2 regions of the Phocaeicola sp. ICN-14070 genome follow, and region 1 is predicted to be linked to the other one. Evidence: riboswitches for the same ligand, from Rfam matches in the RefSeq annotation. Region 1 holds a riboswitch; the other holds the start of a gene.
The links. Region 1 has a riboswitch for cobalamin ahead of WKT20_RS09230 (anaerobic ribonucleoside triphosphate reductase). Riboswitches for the same ligand answer to the same signal wherever they lie in the genome.
Positions count from the first base shown of each region.

Region 2: another riboswitch for cobalamin. It lies ahead of WKT20_RS07025 (TonB-dependent receptor plug domain-containing protein); the one in region 1 lies ahead of WKT20_RS09230 (anaerobic ribonucleoside triphosphate reductase).

Region 1 covers NZ_JBBKBF010000027.1:42,112-46,550, forward strand. The annotation lists gene WKT20_RS09220 (hypothetical protein) at 1-406, opposite strand, end outside; gene WKT20_RS09225 (CCA tRNA nucleotidyltransferase) at 735-2,165, shown strand; cobalamin riboswitch at 2,423-2,613, shown strand; gene WKT20_RS09230 (anaerobic ribonucleoside triphosphate reductase) at 2,645-4,439, shown strand, end outside.
Region 2 covers NZ_JBBKBF010000017.1:49,900-54,338, reverse strand. The annotation lists gene WKT20_RS07035 (RNA degradosome polyphosphate kinase) at 1-50, shown strand, start outside; gene WKT20_RS07030 (potassium/proton antiporter) at 47-1,507, opposite strand; cobalamin riboswitch at 1,900-2,110, shown strand; gene WKT20_RS07025 (TonB-dependent receptor plug domain-containing protein) at 2,170-4,209, shown strand; gene WKT20_RS07020 (DUF5074 domain-containing protein) at 4,222-4,439, shown strand, end outside.

The DNA of each region.
Region 1 (4,439 bases):
CCTGCGCACGCAAGAACGAACGGCCAATGTTTTTTTCGACCACCTGAGTGGGATAAAAATAATTTCCTACTTCCTGATAGGCTGTATCTTTTTCCAATACAAACTTTCCCTTGATGGAGTCAAGCGCAGCCTGCTTCACCGTCATCATGCTGTCCAGATAAGCCAACGTCTTGGTCTGTTCAGCCAGGTCAATCTGCTGCATCAGCTTGATGCCCGCCTTGCGCACTTCAAATGCCTTGGGATACAGGGTACGAATACTATCTATCTGCAATTTAGCCAGGCTGTACTCACCTGCCGCATACGCAGATTCCGCACGCTGAAACAACTGGCCAGCCTGCTTCTCACCGTTCTGGCAAGCAGAAAGTGCCAATGCCATCGGAACGAGCAATAATCCTATCTTTTTCATACGTTTATCTATCATTCTATGCAGGCAAAAATACAACTATTTTCGGAACTCCTCCGCACATTCCTGCTTTTTTCCATGCATTTTCTATGTTTCCCTCACCGGAAACCTACGTTTTGCGAAAGGAAAACCTACGTTTCGGCCTTGAGAAACATAGGGTTCGCACAAGCGAAACGTAAAACATGCAGAAAGGTTTGTTTCTTAACAGCCTGATGTTTCCTCAATGTCTTTCCACAACCAGAAAAACAAATGTAAGATTTCAAGCAAGCGGCAAAAAATGGACAAAGGGATTTTTTTTGTAACTTTGCGGCAAATTGAAAAAATGCATACAATGGAACTGAAAGAACACTTCGCTGGCAGAATTTTTAGTCTGATATCAGAAACGGCCGATGAGCTGGGACTGGAATGCTATGTTGTAGGTGGATATGTAAGAGATATTTTCCTGAACAGACCTTCCAAGGACATAGATGTAGTGGTGGTAGGAAGCGGAATTGAAATGGCTCAGGCTTTCGGCAAAAAGCTGGGACGAGGTGCGCATGTATCTGTTTTCAAGAACTTCGGTACGGCACAAGTCAAGTTCAAGGATACCGAAGTGGAGTTTGTAGGGGCACGCAAGGAATCGTATAGCCACGACAGCCGCAAGCCGATAGTAGAAGACGGCACACTGGAAGATGACCAGAACCGCAGAGACTTCACCATCAATGCCATGGCGGTTTGCCTGAACAAGGCACGTTTCGGAGAATTGGTAGACCCCTTCGGCGGGCTGGATGACCTGAAGGAACGTACCATCCGTACTCCGCTTGATCCGGACATCACGTTCAGCGACGACCCGCTGCGCATGATGCGCTGCATACGATTTGCCACGCAATTGAATTTCTATATAGACGATGAAACGTTCGAAGCACTGGAACGCAACAAGGAACGCATCAAGATTATCTCGCGCGAACGTATCGCCGACGAACTGAACAAGATTTTGCTGTCACCTGTCCCTTCCAAGGGTTTTATCGACCTGGACCGCTGCGGACTGCTGGAATTGATTTTTCCGGAACTGGTGGCACTGCAGGGAGTGGAAGTACGCAACGGACGCGGTCACAAAGACAATTTCTACCACACGCTTGAAGTGGTGGATAATATTTCACGCGTAAGCAACGACTTGTGGCTACGCTGGGCTACCCTGCTACACGATATTGGCAAACCGAGAACCAAACGCTGGGAACCTAAGGCAGGATGGACCTTCCATAACCACAATTTCATCGGTGAGAAAATGATTCCGGAAATCTTCCGTAAGATGAAGCTTCCGATGAACGAGAAAATGAAGTACGTACAGAAACTCGTCGGTCTGCACATGCGTCCGATTGTGATTGCCGATGAAGAAGTGACCGACTCGGCCGTACGCCGCCTGCTCTTCGAAGCCGGTGATGACATCGACGATCTGATGATGCTTTGCGAAGCAGATATTACTTCCAAAAACGAAGCCCGCAAGCAACGCTTTCTGGACAACTTCAAACTGGTGCGCCAGAAGCTGAAAGATTTGGAAGAAAAAGACCGCATCCGGAACTTCCAACCGCCCGTAGACGGAGCCGAAATCATGCAGGTATTCAACCTGCAGCCTTGCCGTGAAATCGGAAGCCTGAAAAGTTCTATCAAGGATGCGATTCTGGATGGTGCCATCCCGAACGAGCACGACGCAGCCTTTGAATATATGCTGAAAAAGGCGGAACAAATGGGACTAAAGCCCGTGAACCTGCCTGAAAAAAAATAAGCTAACCCAACCTCTTTCGAAGCCTCTGTCACCCTTGACCTACAGAAGCTTCGAAAGATTTTTCCGATATAGTTATTCGCTTGTCGACAAACTAGAAAAATATTTCAGAATTTCCAATATCTGAGAGCTATTACAAATTAGAGTTACCCAATTAAACCTCCTACAATGTCATACAAGGAGGATTTCGTTCATAAAAGTTCTCCCAATTTAGAAACATTCGGAAAATCTCATTTTTTATTTTTCTCCCAAATCTCTATCTTTGTCCTGCTTTTCAAAAGGTAACCTAACCGTTTCAAAAGGGAATGCCGTGGAAATCGGCAACAGTACCTGCTGCTGTGATTCTTGCGTAAACCTGGACATGCATTGCAAGCCACTGTGAATCGAATTCATGGGAAGGCGTCTGTGGGGAAAGATCAGTCAGAAGACCTGCCCGGAAAAGCACAATTATAAGTTATGTTTTACCTCATTTAATTGAAAAAATGAATTTGACAGAAATCCGCATCATCAAGCGCGACGGAAAGCAGGAAAACTTTTCAGCCGCAAAAATCACCAACGCCATCGGAAAGGCTTTTGAAGCAACCGGCATTCCTCAGCAGAAAGAGGAACTGGATCTGATTACCCGACAGGTAGTGTCACACTTCTCGCAGCCTACCATCGGTGTGGAAGAAATTCAGGACCTTGTGGAAAACGAATTAATGAAGGGGCAGCCAGAAGTGGCCAAGAAATACATCATCTACCGTCAGTGGAGAAATACGGAAAGAGACCGGAAAACACACATCAAACATATCATGGACGGTATTGTGGCCATCGACAAGAATGATGTAAACCTGAACAATGCCAACATGTCAAGTCATACACCGGCCGGACAGATGATGACTTTTGCTTCAGAAATCACCAAGGACTATACTTACAAATATCTTCTTCCGAAAAAATATGCAGAAGCGCATCAGATGGGCGACATACACATCCACGACCTGGATTATTATCCCACAAAGACGACTACCTGCATACAGTATGACTTAGATGATTTGTTCGAACGCGGATTTCACACCAAGAACGGAAGCATCCGTACGCCGCAGTCCATCCAGAGTTACGCTACACTGGCTACCATCATTTTCCAGACGAACCAGAATGAACAGCACGGAGGACAGGCAATTCCGGCCTTCGACTTTTTCATGGCCAAGGGAGTGCTGAAAAGTTTCCAGAAAGTCATGGCTACTCATTTAGGATTGCTGCTCGACATCAAAGGCCACACAACGGACGAGAAAGAAATCCTGAAAGGGATACGTGCCCATTTCCACAGCATCGCTCCTAACGAAGAGACTGAAAAGGCTTACTTGGATTCTTTGCAAGCGGAAGGCATCGACCTGACAGCAGACGAATTGAAGTACGTGCTCCGCAAAACGCTGGCACAAACCCGCAAAGATACACATCAGGCCATGGAGGGCTTTATCCACAACTTGAACACCATGCATTCCAGAGGAGGTAATCAGGTGGTATTCAGTTCCATCAATTATGGTACGGACACCTCGGCAGAAGGAAGAATGGTGATTCAGGAATTATTGAAAGCTACCATCGAAGGCTTGGGGAATCATGGAGAAGTTCCAGTCTTCCCTATCCAGATTTTTAAAGTGAAAGACGGAGTGAGCTATTCCGAAGCCGATTATCAACTGGCCATGAAGGATTTTGAAGCAGCTCTCTCAGGAGAAGTGAAGTTTGAATGCCCAAACTTCGACCTCTTCCTGCAGGCATGCCGTACGACGGCCAAAGCACTGTTCCCTAACTTTATGTTCCTGGATACTCCGTTCAACAAACACGAGAAATGGAGTGCTGACGACCCGAAACGTTACCGTTATGAACTGGCAACCATGGGATGCCGCACACGCGTATTCGAGAACCTGAATGGAGAAAAGACTTCATTGGGAAGAGGTAACCTTTCATTTACGACCATGAACCTGCCTCGTCTGGCCATTGAAGCGCACCGGAAAGCAGAAAGTCTGACTAACGAGACTCCGGAAGGCAAGCTCCAGAAAGCAAAGGAATTTTTCCTCCAGTCGGTACACTCCATGGCTGAATTCATCGCAGAGCAGTTGTATACCCGTTACCAGTACCAGCATACCGCTCTTGCGCGTCAGTTCCCGTTCATGATGGGCAATAATGTATGGAAAGGTGGAGGTGCCCTTCATCCCAACGAAGAAGTCGGAGATGTGTTGAAACAGGGTACTTTAGGTATCGGCTTTATTGGAGGACACAATGCTATGATGGCATTATACG
Region 2 (4,439 bases), on a different contig from region 1:
CGCAGTACGATTTTTATGAATATTTGAAAAACAAGTTGGCTGAGAACTAATCAGCCGACTTGTTTTTGTTTTCTGATATAAGCAGTAATTTGTCTCCTGGTTTCAATTCCATTTGTCCGTTGGGAATCAGGAACTCACTGCCACGTTTCACGAGCATAACCAACGTTCCTTTGGGAATCTGCATTTCGGCCAGTCTGTTTTTATTTTCCAGCATTTCGGCTGTCAGGGTGAGGTCATTCAGGCGGGTGTCGATTTCTTCCGGCAGTTCCACTCCAAATTCATTCCCTTCTTTAGGTGCGGGCAAGTCCAGCTGCAGGATTTTTGCCGCCTTTGTAATGGTCATCCCCTGAATGACCAAAGACAGAAGCGTGATGAAGAATACAATGTTGAACAATTGCTGCGAACCTTCAATCTGTGCCAATACCGGATAAGTCGCAAAAATGATGGGGGTAGCTCCTCTCAGTCCCACCCACGAAACAAACAGTCTGCCTTTATTCGTAATGTTACGGAAAGGTAGCAGGCAGAGGAATACGCTGAGCGGACGGGCAACGAGAATCATAAACACACCAATCAGTAAGGCTACCGCTGCGATATCGAGCATTTCGTGTGGGTTGACCAGTAGTCCTAAAGTAAGGAACATGATAATTTGGAAAAGCCAGGTCAGTCCGCTCATAAAGGTATTGATTTCTTTTCGGAAAGCCAGTCGGGTGTTTCCAAGAATGACTCCCATGATGTAGACAGCCAGATAGGCATTTCCTTTCAGCAGGTCCGTAATGGTGAAGGTAATGAATACCAGGCTCAACAAGAGGATTGAGTAAAGCGAACTGTTGGACAGGTTGATGCGGTTTATCAGCCATACGCTGAATCGTCCCATGGCGTAACCGATGACTCCACCGAAGAAGAACTGCACGAGCAGGTCTTTGGTAATCAGTAGAAAATCAGGATTACTTCCACTTGAAATCACTTGTATCAGTACGATGGTCAGCATGTAGGCCATCGGGTCGTTACTTCCACTCTCCAATTCTAGCATGGGGCGTAGATTCTGTTTCAAGTTCATGCGCTGGGAGCGGAGTAGGTTGAACACAGAAGCAGAGTCTGTAGACGACATGGTAGCGGCAAGCAGCAAGGAACTAAGCAGGGTTAATTCTATGTTGGTTCGGTTCCAGTCGGAAATATAGAATATAAATATACCGGTCAGCAAGGTTGTAAGCAATACACCGGCAGTTGACAGTACAATACCGGGAGTAAGGATGGGTTTGATTTCGTTGTATTTGGTATCCATACCTCCGGAAAACAGGATAATACTTAGTGCCATCATTCCAATGAATTGCGCGTCTGAAGCACTGTTGAATTGCAGTCCGAGTCCGTCACTGCCAAAACACATTCCTACTATCAGGAAAAGTAGAAGAGTGGGAATACCAAACCGGTATCCGGTTTTACTGATGAGAATGCTGGAAAAAATAAGGATGGAGCCAATCATCAGTATGTTTTCAGCTGTAAAAATCATGATTATGTAATAATAAATAAAGTAATGTGAATGTTGTATATGTATTATAATGTTCAAAGGTAAGAAAATGTTTGGCAGGCAAATGCTTTTTGTAAAGATTTTTGTGAATCTATTGTCTCTTCTGTAGTACTTTTTCAGTATGTACTTGCTAAAAGTGGAAAATTCTACGACAAATTCTCTGTTTCACACTGTGAAATACAAAAACCATAGTGTGGGATACATATTTCACACTGTGGGATATAAATCTCGCACTGTGAAACAGAGAACTTTTTCCTACGTTTTGTAGAATGTATGAGGAGAAAATTAGGAATATGTAGGGCAATTTATACTTGTTTGTGGAATGGTACTATAATTCTATAGAAATTTATTTTTGTTTTCAAGGAAAAATGTATATTTGCAATGTTTTGTTCCGTATTGATTTCCGGTTTGGCGAAATCGCGGATGAAAAGGGAATCGGGTGAAAGTCCCGGACAGTCCCGCTGCTGTAAGCTCCAGACATTTACGTTTGTCTACCCTCTGCAAGGCCACTGTCTTTTAAATGAAGATGGGAAGGCAAGACAAACGGGAGTAAGTCAGAAGACCTGCAAAACAAAGTCATGCTTGCATTCTCGAGGAAAGAATGGCAAGAACGTGCGTAATGTAGAATTACAATTAAAACTTAAATGAACAGATTGAAGAAACTGGCTATTACTGTCGGCTGTCGCTTTCTTATAGCTATGTGTCTTTGCTTGTTTGCAGGTGTAGATATTATTTATGCCCAACATGCGGACTCTGATAGTATTACAGGAAAGGTGCACCAGATTCCGGATGTGACGGTGAGTGGGAAGAAGACGATGAATAAAATATCTTCAGTTGTTCCCGTGCAGCGTTTGGGAAAAGACATGATGGAAGATCTGGGTATTCAGAATATGGCAGATGCGGTAAGGCGTTTTGCAGGCACTGATGTGCGTGATTATGGAGGTACGGGAGGATTGAAAACAGTTTCCGTTCGAAATATGGGAGCTGCCCATACTGCAATTAGTTATGATGGAGTTGCGGTAAGCAATTGTCAGGCTGGACAGATAGATATAGGGCGTTTTTCTTTAGACAACGTAGAGTCTTTATCGTTAAGTGTAGGTCAGAATGAAGATATGCTTCAGTCTGCCAGACTGTATGCTTCGGCTGGAGTCTTGAATATTGAAACATCTCGTCCCGAGTTTCTGGAGGATAGAAAATGGCAATTGTTGTTTCAGGTAAAAAGCGGTTCTTTTGGACTGGTTAATCCTTATTTTCGATATGGACAACAGCTAGGCGAAAAGACGGTCTTGTCTGTTGACGGAGACTATTTACGTTCGGATGGACAGTATCCTTTTTTGCTGAAAAATGGGAAATATACTCAGACAGAGAAAAGAACGAATTCGGAAGTGGATTCCTGGCATACGGAATGGAATCTTGTTCATGAATTTAAGGAAGATAAAAAATTGAATGTTAAGGCATACTATTATCAGTCAGAACGTGGATTACCGGGAGCTGTGATTTTGTATAATCCTGTTTCAAATGAACGCCTTTGGGATAAGAATGCTTTTGTGCAAGCAAAATATCAGGATAAAATAGCTGAGAAATGGTCATTACAGGCATTGGCTAAATACAATTATGCCTGGAATAAATACCAGGATAAGGGGGCACAATATGAGGGGGGAGTTTCCACAGATCATTATACCCAGCATGAATATTATGCCTCAGGAGCTGTTTTGTATCGACCGTTTCAGGGCTTTTCCGTATCATTGGCTCAAGATTTAGCAGTGAATACACTGGATAGCAATTTACCGGATTGTCCGTTTCCCACTCGTGTGACTTCTTTGACAGCCTTACATGCTCGCTATCAATTGGATGGTGTGCAAATGGATGCTTCCTTGATAAATACATATATAAAGGAACATGTGGAGAGTGGAGAAAAGCCGGATGATTTGAAGAAATTATCCCCTTCTTTTTCGGTGAATTGGAAACCTTTCAGTGAACAAGATTTCTTTTTAAGGGCTATGTATAAAAGTACTTTTCGTACCCCAACCTTTAACGACTTGTATTATTATCGTTTAGGAAATCGTTCTCTTCGTCCGGAAAAAGCAAAGGAATATAACATAGGCGTAACGTGGGGGGCCAAAAGGAACTCTGTATGGGACTATTTGACATTTACAGGAGATGTGTACTTCAATCAGGTAACAGACAAGATAGTGGCTTTTCCTTCTACTTATGTATGGAGAATGGCGAATTATGGGAAAACTCATATATGGGGAGTGGATATTACTCTTTCTATGGGTATTCCTTTAGGTGAATTGTTTAAAGCATATGTATCAGGAAGTTATACATGGCAAAAGGCTGTTGATTTGACTGACCCGAATGCTAAAAATTATAAGGATCAATTGCCTTATACGCCAGAACATAATGGGAACGGTTCCGTCATTTTGGAAACTCCATGGGTAAAATTAGGATATAGTTTGATTGGAGTCGGAAAAAGATATTACTTCTCACAGAATATTCCAGAGAATGAGATTGAAGGATATGTGGAACAAACGCTAACTCTTTCTCGGCAATTTTCATTTAAGACCTGTCGTTTAAGACTACAGGCAGATTTAATTAATTTCATGAATGAGCAATATGAGGTAATAAAGTATTATCCAATGCCAGGGCGTTCATGGAAAATAACAGCTGCTATTCATTTTTAAATTTAAATATTTATGCAATTTAGAAAATTATTTTTCAGTTTGTGCTGCATGGTGACATTAGGAGCGTCACTGGTAGCTTGTAGCGAAGATGAAGAGTTATTTGATGACAGTGGTTCTAAGGTTACCCTTCCTACTCATCGGGCATTTATTCTGAATGAAGGTACCATGGGGTATAACAATGCAACATTGTCTTTTTATGCACCGGATAAAGATGCCGAATTTATTAATGA